3 regions of the Sedimentibacter sp. MB35-C1 genome follow, and region 3 is predicted to be linked to each of the others. Evidence: riboswitches for the same ligand, from Rfam matches in the RefSeq annotation. Region 3 holds a riboswitch; each other region holds the start of a gene.

Region 1 (3,284 bases), 1.8 Mb from region 3:
CGGGAGCAGTTTTAAGCCCTTGTAAATTAAATAGTACTGCATCGTATACTTTTTGAACATATATTGGCTCTGTTACTACGTTTCTCAGGGTTCCGTCCCAATCACAACCTGACTGGCCGGTGCAGCATCTTTCAGCTACTCCGCCGGTACCTAGAACGTTGTTTCTATCTGAGCATTTCATGCTTATATAACCTCCTCATATTTACTATAACTTTACTTTAATATATTCCGGTGTATAGATGTTGTTACAACCTTAAAATTAAAATATTCAGAAAGAATATGCAAATTTTATTATTTTATCAACATCATTGCAGCAATTACGTCTTGAATAATTCTGCATGATAGTGTAAAGTATAGTAAATAATAACATAATAAATGGAGGATATATGAAATTACCGGTAGTAACATTTGAATTTGAAAACGGCGATACAGTAAAGGCAGAGCTTTATCCCGAAATTGCTCCTAATACTGTGAAGAACTTTATATCATTGATCAATAAAAATTTTTATGACGGCTTAACATTTCACAGAGTAATTAAAGGGTTTATGATTCAAGGAGGATGCCCAACAGGAAATGGTACAGGAGGTCCTGGATATTCAATCAAAGGTGAATTTACATCCAATGGTTTTAAGAATGATTTAAAACACACTGAAGGTGTTTTATCAATGGCAAGAGCTATGGCTCCCAACTCTGCAGGTTCTCAGTTTTTTATTATGCATAAAAAATCACCACATCTAGACGGACAATATGCTGGATTTGGCAAAGTTACGGAAGGAATGGACATAGTAGATAAACTTGCAAATTCAAAGACTGATTACAGAGATAAACCTATGGAAGATGTGAGATTAAAAAAAGTAACGATAGAAACCTTCGGAGAAACCTACGAAGAACCGGAAAAAGCGTAAACACATTATGAAAAAGCACCAATGCAATGACTAAATATTATTGACAAAGTGTTTCTTATGGTGCTATACTGATTTAAATTGAATATAGGAATCAGGTTATGGAAGTTGGGTGCAAATCCCACGCAAGACCGTTGCTGTAATTCACTGATGCTTTGACTAATACCACTGGAAATTATTCCGGGAAGGTGTCAAAGATAGCGTTCTATGTAAACGCAGGGTGATAAGCCAGAATACTTGCCGGTTTCCTTGCTGCACTTACAGTGCAGTGCGTACAGCCCTGCGGACTACCATGGCTATGGATGCAATACAAACATATTTCATTTTGTATGAATATGTTATAGTCTCACGTTTTATTTACGTCTGCGAGTTAATCGCAGACGTTTTTTAGTTTCGGTCTTATTAACGCCGGCGGATTTTTCTAAAATCCACCGGATATGACATAAAGCAATATATAAAAACAATTAAAAAGGAGTATTAATAATGAAGAAACAAATTAAAAAATTATTTACGCTTATACTGGCACTGTCGTTATTGCTAATAATGGCAACAGGATGTTCAAATTCAACAAATGCTGCAGACGAAAATCCTCTGGCTGAAAACCCTCCAGTTGAAAATCTATCAGAAGATTCCCCGTCCAAAGTTATACTGGCAGTAAGTTTTGGTACAAGCTACAATGACAACCGTGACTTATCCATTGGAGGCGTTGAGAAAGCGTTGCAAGAAGCTTATCCTGAATATGAGGTTCGACGTGCATTTACAAGTCAGATTATCATTGACAAGCTTAAAGATCGCGACGGTTTAGAAATTGACAATGTAACAGAAGCAATGGATCGTTTGGTAGCAGATGGTGTAAAAGAGGTTGTAATACAGCCTACACATGTTATGAACGGTTTTGAGTATGATGATATTATCAACGAAGTATCAGCATATAAGGACAAATTTGAAAGCTTTAAGGTTGGCAAACAATTGCTTGCCTCAGATGAAGATTTTAAAGAAATTGTCTCAGTTATAACTGAAGAGACAAAATCATATGACACAGAGGGAACTGCAATTGTGTTCATGGGTCACGGAACAGAACATGAGTCAAATGCTGTATATTCAAAGGTTCAACAATACATTACCGATGCAGGTCATGATAATTATTTTATGGGCACAGTGGAAGCAACTCCATCTTTAGATGATGTTATTGCTCTTGTTAAAGAATCTGGAGCAAACAAGGTTGTCTTGCTACCATTTATGATTGTTGCAGGAGATCATGCTAACAATGATATGGCAGGTGATGAAGAAGATTCATGGAAAAGCGCATTTGAAGCAGAAGGATATGAGGTTGAGACTGTGCTTAAAGGTATGGGTGAGTACACAGGTGTTCAGAATATGATTGTTAAGCATTTGGGTGAAGCCATAGATCAAAGTACTAATGAGGAAAATGTGCCTGCTGAAGATACGGATGACTTAGAAGAAGCCGAAAAAGCTCAAACATTACAGGGTGACCAGATTAAGGACGGCACGTATCAGATTGAAGTTTCTTCCAGTTCCAGTATGTTTCGCATAATTGATGCACAACTAACTGTAGCAAAGGGTGAAATGTCAGCAGTAATTACTCTCAGTGGAACGGGTTATGAGAAATTATACATGGGTACCGGTGAAGAGGCACTTGCCGATACTGATGATAAATGTATTTATTATGTAGAGGACAGTGAAGGTAAGTACACATATGAAGTACCGGTGGTAGCACTTAACCAGGATATTAACTGCGCTGCATGGAGTATAAATAAAGAAGCATGGTATGATAGGGTTCTGGTATTTCAATCCTCAATGATACCAGAAGAAGCTGTGACAGTGGAATAATGTATGCAAAAAATGCACTAGGTTTTGTTTATAGTAAAATGAAATATGAGATGAAAAAAATTATAGCTTTGGTTATTCTTTTATTAATAGCAATATTGCCGGTTAAAGCAATTGCTGCGGATTTTCCGGCAGACGGCAGGTACACTGTGGAAGCAACTCTCTCTGGAGGGTCGGGCAGAGTGAAGATCGAATCTCCGGCAGAGTTGACAGTTGCAAGCGGTACTATGACTGCTTCTGTAATTTGGAGCAGTCCGTATTACGAGTATATGCTGGTAGATGGAAATTACTATTATCCCGTCAATACTGACGGGAATTCCACATTCGAGATTCCTGTTTCACTGGACAAGGATATGGCTGTAAGTGCACAAACTGTGGCAATGAGCGTACCCCACGAAATTGACTACACGATTCGTTTTAATTCCGATACACTTAAGCCCTTTAACGGTGGTGGGGCAGCTGAAATCCTGTTTGACATCAGCATCGCAGCTGTAATCATAGTTTTGATAATAGGGCTCTTTTCATATGTTACTG
Region 2 (3,284 bases), 740 kb from region 3:
AACAATAGCGTATATCCAAGAAACCATGGTTGATGCAAAAACAGGTCCTAAATTTTCTAAGAGATAATATTTAAAATAAAAATCAAAGTTTTAGATACAGAGTATTTGAAACTTTGATTTTTATTGTTTGCTACAAAAACGATGATATATAATAATTGTGGCAAACATTATCATTTAGCGGTATAATAAAAATAAATGCTTGTTAGAAAGCATTGTAACAATAACATTTTAAGAGGTGAATTATGAAGTTAACTGATCAATATAAGGCTGCAAAGTATAAATTCCAAGGTAACGGTCCAAGAAGTATCGATATATTAAAGGAAGCCTTAAACAGTATACAAGAAGATAGGTTTGCCGATTTATACGGCAAAGGCGAAATTATTGAAGAATTTGAAAAGAAATTTGCTGGAATACTTGGAAAAGAATCAGCTGTTTTTATGCCAAGCGGTACGATGGCACAACAGATTGCTCTTAGGATCTACGCAGACGATAAAAACAACAAGAAAGTTGCATATCATCCTCTCTCACATTTGGAATTGCATGAGCAAGATGCAATAAAGATTTTGCATGGTTTGGAAACTGTTCTTTTGGGTGAAACAAACCGACTGTTTACCATAAAAGATTTAATGTCTGTTAAGGAGAATGTTGGGACTTTGTTAATTGAACTACCTCAGAGAGAAATAGGAGGATATCTGCCGGCTCTTAATGAATTGGAAGAAATTATAGAATACGCAAGGTCTAAAAATATGTACATCCATCTTGACGGTGCCAGATTATTTGAATCGCTTCCATACTATGAAAAATCTCCGGCTGAAATATCAGCGTATTTTGACAGCGTGTATATTTCCTTTTACAAGGGTATAGGTGCTGTTGCAGGAGCTGTTTTAGCTGGGGAAAAAGAGTTTATTAACAAAGCTAAAATCTGGAAACGCAGGCATGGAGGGGATTTAATAAGTCTCTATCCGTATATCATTGCTGCTGATTATTATTATGAAAAAAGAAAAGATATGATGAGTAAATTTCATGAAGAAGCTATAGAACTGGCAAAGTATTTCAATGATTTGCCATCTGTTCGTACGACACCTGAAATACCGATGACTAATATGTTTCATGTGCATGCTGATTTCAGCAGTGATCAACTGGAGAAAATAGTTTCAAAAATATTTAGCGAATTTGATGTTTCAATAGCCGGAGGTATTAAAAAAATAGATGAAAAAACATCAAAATTCGAAATATCAATTGGTGAAGAGTTTTCGAAAATTCCTAAGGAATTGTTAAAACAAGTATTTGACAGGTTTAATGAATACATAAAAGTAAGAAGCTATCTCTTTCATTGACATTTAAATCCTGTTGATTTATAATTATTTCATAAATAAATGAAAATGTACTTTGTTGGTAACTTTTGTTTTAATAGGGAAAACAGTAAAAGCTGTTACAGCCCCCGCTACTGTGAAAGGTGATAAGGCTCATTGCCACTGTGAAAATGGGAAGGCGAGCGTTAAATGATCCGAAAGTCAGGAAACCTGCCAAATTAGTTTTTTATGGATTGTCGGGAGGACTGTCTGAAATATGTGTGTAACCGCCTTCCGTTCAGGAGGGTTTTTTGTTTGTCCAAATAAGGTATGTCAGAAAGGAATAATATGAATTCACTCATCATCGGATATGTGCTTGATTTGATTATCGGAGATCCTCAAGGATGGTTTCATCCTATAAGACTCATAGGGAATATGATTTGCTTTGTTGAGGACAAGCTGAGAAAATGCTGCAAAAATTCAAAGGAAGAAACAGCGGCAGGAGCGATATTATGGTTTTCGGTTGTTTTTACTTCATTTGTAATTCCATATGTAATTTTATATTTTGCATCAAAGGTTAGTTTTATGCTTGCATTAATTATTGAAGGATTAATGTGCTACTACATACTTGCAACAAAAAGTTTGAAGGATGAAAGTATGAAGGTTTATAAATCACTGAAAAGAAATGATTTAGCTGAAGCTCGTAATTATTTATCTTTTATTGTGGGCAGGGACGTGGAAAAGCTTAATGAAGTATCTGTTGCAAAAGCGGCTGTGGAAACTGTTGCAGAAAATGCATCTGACGGGGTTATTGCTCCAATGCTTTACATAATGATTGGAGGAGCTCCTCTGGGATTTATGTACAAGGCAGTCAATACTTTAGATTCAATGGTTGGATACAAAAATGAAAAATATATAAATATAGGCAGGGTTTCAGCCATAGCTGATGATGTTGCAAATTTCATTCCCTCAAGGATTTCAGCGCTTATTATGATCGCTGTGGCATTTATTACAGGCATGGATTACAAAAATGCCCTCAGAATCTATTTGCGAGATAGGTACAATCACAAGAGCCCAAACTCAGCACATACGGAATCAGTGTGCGCCGGAGCTCTGGACATAATGCTTGGAGGAGACAGCTATTACGGAGGCGCGCTTGTCAGCAAGCCGACAATAGGAGATGACATAAGAAAAATAGAAATAGAAGATATTAAAAGGGCTAATAGGCTTATGTACGCAGCATCTATGCTGACGTTGGCAACAGGTTCATTGCTTTACTACTTTGTTACAAGCTTATAAAATAGGAGAATACTATGAGTATAGAAATACATGGCGCCGACATATATACGGCGGCCGAAAAAAACGGTAGCGGGATAAATGAAATATTGGATTTTTCATCAAACATAAATCCTTTGGGTATACCCGATTCGGTTAAATCCGCCTGTATAAATTCAATTGAATATTCTAACAGGTATCCGGACATCAATTCTTCAGAATTAATCCGAAGTATTGCATCAGTCGAAAAAGTCCCGACCAGCTTTATTTTTGCGTCAAATGGAGCAGCAGAAGCCATATATCGTATTGCTTTTTTCTTAATGCCCAAAAAAGGCCTTGTTACTGCACCGGCCTTCAGCGAATATGAGAGCGCATTGAAAGCAGTCGGTGCAGATATTAACTATTACAATCTGGGTGAAGAATATGAATTTAAGATAAAGGATAACATATTAAATCATATAAATAATGATACAGATATTGTATTTTTGTGCAACCCCAATAATCCAACTGGGCAAATAACAGATATTAAAACAACAGAAAAAATAATTGACAAATGTATGAAGTCAGGGGCAACTGTGGTTATAGATGAATGTTTTCTGGATTTTGTGGAAAATAAAGAATCATTAAGTTCTGTCAGACTAATGAATAAATACAATAATCTTATTGTATTGAAAGCATTTACCAAAATATATGCTATTCCGGGGATACGCCTGGGTT
Region 3 (3,284 bases):
TTGGAAGCCTGAGATCCCATACTATTGATACGAATACATCTGGTATGCTTGAGGGCAGCTCTGTTGAAAACAGCTTGTTTGAAACTATTGCCGCAATATCCCCCGGCGGCACATATATGCTTCCTAAAGCCACTCCAATCAGCAATACTAATACACCTAATAAATAATAAACTATTACTTTTATACTTATTTTCATTTTTTATAAACTTCCGGATATATTGCTACGGACATTTGTTCCATTGCTTTAATTATATTTTGATTCGACAATGAGCTGAAATTATTGTCAATATAGTAAACATCATCATTTTTCACAGCAGTTATATTTTCCCACCCGGTGCGGTTTTTAATTTCATCAACAGCATTTTCTATATAGTTTACATTTGTGAGTATTATGTCGGGATTGGAGGCTACTATTACTTCATCTGATATAGAGACCCATTTTTCCTGATCTTTCAGAATGTTTTCAGCTCCCAGCAATTCAATCATTTCATTTAAGAACACGCCGCTGCCGAAACTGTATAAATCGGGCGCTGCAGCAATTTCAAAGTATACCTTTTTTTTGTTTTCAATAGTTGTACTAATTTTTTCGAATCTAGATATTTCAGTTTTCATGTTGTCTACAATATCTCTGCCCTTATCACCGGCTTGAAGAGAGTCGGCTATAAAGATTATGTCTTTGTAGATTCCTTCTATACTGTCGCTTGACGGTATGTATGCAACGGTTATCCCAAGATCTTTAATAGGTTTAAATGGGTCATTTCCGTCACTCATGCTCATCCCTGTAGCATAAATTATGTCAGGCTCCAGTGCTACAAGCTGCTCAACGTCCGGGTTCATAATGTCAAAGAAAGGCACATCATCAGGAATTCCGGCTATATCTTCTGAATACTTGTCAACTGCAACAAGCTTATCTCCATACCCTAAAGCCACTATCATTTCTGTGTTAGCAGGTGATATGGATATTATTCTATCAATTTCCGAAGGTATGTTTATCTTGTTTCCTGCCCTGTCTTCAGAAATAAGCTGAGCATTTTGAACTGAATTTTCATCAGACGGTTCTTTAGGTTGTGACTGCTCATTTGTGCATGCTGACAGAGACAATACAATAATCAATGCTAAAATAGGTAAATATAGTCTTTTTTTCATGATTCTCCTCCAATTAAACAATTCGTACAACAGTATTTTCTGCTTGATTATATAAGTTTGCGGACATAAAAAAACGCCTCGACAAATTAACCGAAACGTAAAATCCACAATGCTTTAAATATGTTCAAATTATTATTCAGCCAGTGCTCTTTTTTCCTGAAGAACATGACATCTGCGGTATTTACGCAAATAATATCGGCAGGTTTTCCGACTCAGAGGTCACAACAATTTTTAGCCTTCCCGGATATCCAGTGGCTGGCTGAACCTTAAAAATTGCTCTCTCATTACGGCAGCAGGACTGTTTAGGACTTTAACCTAATTCCCTATTATCGCAAGGCGCACCAATATTATGGTTTTTCAATTAATTTAAGTATAGTATATTACATTTTAATTGTCAATAAATACGGCCCGTTTTCTGACCTATAATTTATTGACAATGATTAATGCATAATATATAATTGATTCAAACCGAATATTATGTTGTGGTAACTTATGTTTTAAAAGGGAAAACAGTAAAAGCTGTTACAGCCCCCGCTACTGTGAAAGGTGATAATGCTTGATGCCACTGTGCTTATGCATGGGAAGGTGTGTGTTAGATGATCCGAAAGTCAGGAGACCTGCCAGAATATATATTTGTAGATTTTCGGGAGGATAATCTAAAATAAGAACATATTTGATAGTATGGTCATTCAATTGTTATTTAGAACTTCCGTGAACACGGAAGTTTTTTTATACTTTCAAAATATGTTAATGAGGTGCGTATGGAAAAGTATATGGTTGTAAACGGAAAAAAGTTAAGATGTGGTTTTACCACAGGAACATGTGCTACAGCTGCGGCAACTGCCGGAGCATTGATGATATTTACAGGCGAAACTGTAGATAAGGTGTCGGTTAGGCTTCCAAGAGGAGAAATATTAATTATTGATATTAAGACTCCTGTTTTTAGCGTACATGGAGTTAGATGTTGTGTTAAAAAGGATAGCGGAGATGACCCTGATTCCACAGATGGTATTTTAATTTATGCCGATGTTAGTTTGGATGATTCGGGAAAAATAAATATCGTGGGAGGAAAGGGTGTTGGAAAAGTAACTCAGAAAGGTCTGGATTGTTCTGTTGGAGAACCTGCTATTAATTCTGTTCCCAGAAAAATGATAACTGAAAATGTTCAGAGAATTTGCAGTCAATATGGGTATAGCGGCGGAGTTAATATAGTGATATCTGTTCCCGAAGGGGAAGAGGTTGCAAAAAAGACGTTTAATCCGCAGCTTGGAATTGTAGGAGGTATTTCTATAATAGGGACGACGGGTATAGTGGAACCTATGAGTGAAAAAGCTCTTATTGACAGTCTTAAGATTGAAATGCAGGTAATAAGAGAAAGAGGATACAATACGCTTTTGGCGTTTCCCGGAAACTATGCGGAAAACTTTATAGACAAAACCTTGGGAATAAAAGGTGAAAACAGTCTTAAATTCAGCAATTATCTTGGAGAGGTGCTGGATTATGCCTTGGAGCTCGACTATAAGGAAATACTTATAGTAGGACATATAGGCAAATTGGTTAAAGTAGCCGGAGGTATGATGAATACACATTCCAACACCGGTGATTTTAGAATGGAAATGCTAGGCTGCTATGCTGGTTTATACGGTGCGGGAAGTAACGTTATATCTCAGATTTTATCAAGCGTTACTACTGAGCAGGCAATAGATATATTAAAAAAGGAAAAATTAGATAAAAAAGTAATTAAAAAAATATATGAAAGAGCCCTTTATTATATAAACAGGAGAGTTGGAGATAGAATTAACATTAAGCTCATAATGTATTCAAATAAGCACGGGCTATTAAATTGGTAGGAGAAAAGTATGGTAAATTTTGTAGGGGCAGGACCCGGAGCGGCAGATTTAATAACATTAAGAGGGCACAAACTTTTATCTGAAGCAGATGTTATTATATATGCAGGGTCTCTTGTAAACAAAGAATTGTTAAAGTATGCAAAGGAAGGGGCAGAAATCCACAACAGCGCTCATATGACTCTTGAAGAGGTAATTGAGGTTGTGAAAAAGGCGGAAAAGGAAAACAAAAGCACGGTTAGGCTTCATACCGGTGATTCAAGTATTTACGGTGCAATAAGAGAACAGATT

Evidence for each region. Region 3 has a riboswitch for cobalamin ahead of RBQ61_RS05305 (ABC transporter substrate-binding protein). Riboswitches for the same ligand answer to the same signal wherever they lie in the genome.
Region 1: it holds a riboswitch for cobalamin, as region 3 does, so the genes downstream of both, RBQ61_RS14705 (sirohydrochlorin cobaltochelatase) here and RBQ61_RS05305 (ABC transporter substrate-binding protein) in region 3, are expected to answer to the same signal.
Region 2: it holds a riboswitch for cobalamin, as region 3 does, so the genes downstream of both, cbiB (adenosylcobinamide-phosphate synthase CbiB) here and RBQ61_RS05305 (ABC transporter substrate-binding protein) in region 3, are expected to answer to the same signal.

The regions. Positions count from the first base shown of each region.
Region 1 covers NZ_CP133188.1:3,021,054-3,024,337, reverse strand. The annotation lists gene RBQ61_RS14715 (hypothetical protein) at 1-181, opposite strand, end outside; gene RBQ61_RS14710 (peptidylprolyl isomerase) at 387-905, shown strand; cobalamin riboswitch at 958-1,162, shown strand; gene RBQ61_RS14705 (sirohydrochlorin cobaltochelatase) at 1,386-2,753, shown strand; gene RBQ61_RS14700 (hypothetical protein) at 2,753-3,284, shown strand, end outside.
Region 2 covers NZ_CP133188.1:1,900,447-1,903,730, forward strand. The annotation lists gene RBQ61_RS09000 (L-lactate dehydrogenase) at 1-67, shown strand, start outside; gene RBQ61_RS09005 (low specificity L-threonine aldolase) at 243-1,337, shown strand; cobalamin riboswitch at 1,377-1,546, shown strand; gene cbiB (adenosylcobinamide-phosphate synthase CbiB) at 1,641-2,591, shown strand; gene cobD (threonine-phosphate decarboxylase CobD) at 2,606-3,284, shown strand, end outside.
Region 3 covers NZ_CP133188.1:1,159,485-1,162,768, forward strand. The annotation lists gene RBQ61_RS05300 (iron ABC transporter permease) at 1-196, opposite strand, end outside; gene RBQ61_RS05305 (ABC transporter substrate-binding protein) at 193-1,146, opposite strand; cobalamin riboswitch at 1,326-1,507, opposite strand; cobalamin riboswitch at 1,613-1,786, shown strand; gene cbiD (cobalt-precorrin-5B (C(1))-methyltransferase CbiD) at 1,908-2,996, shown strand; gene cobM (precorrin-4 C(11)-methyltransferase) at 3,006-3,284, shown strand, end outside.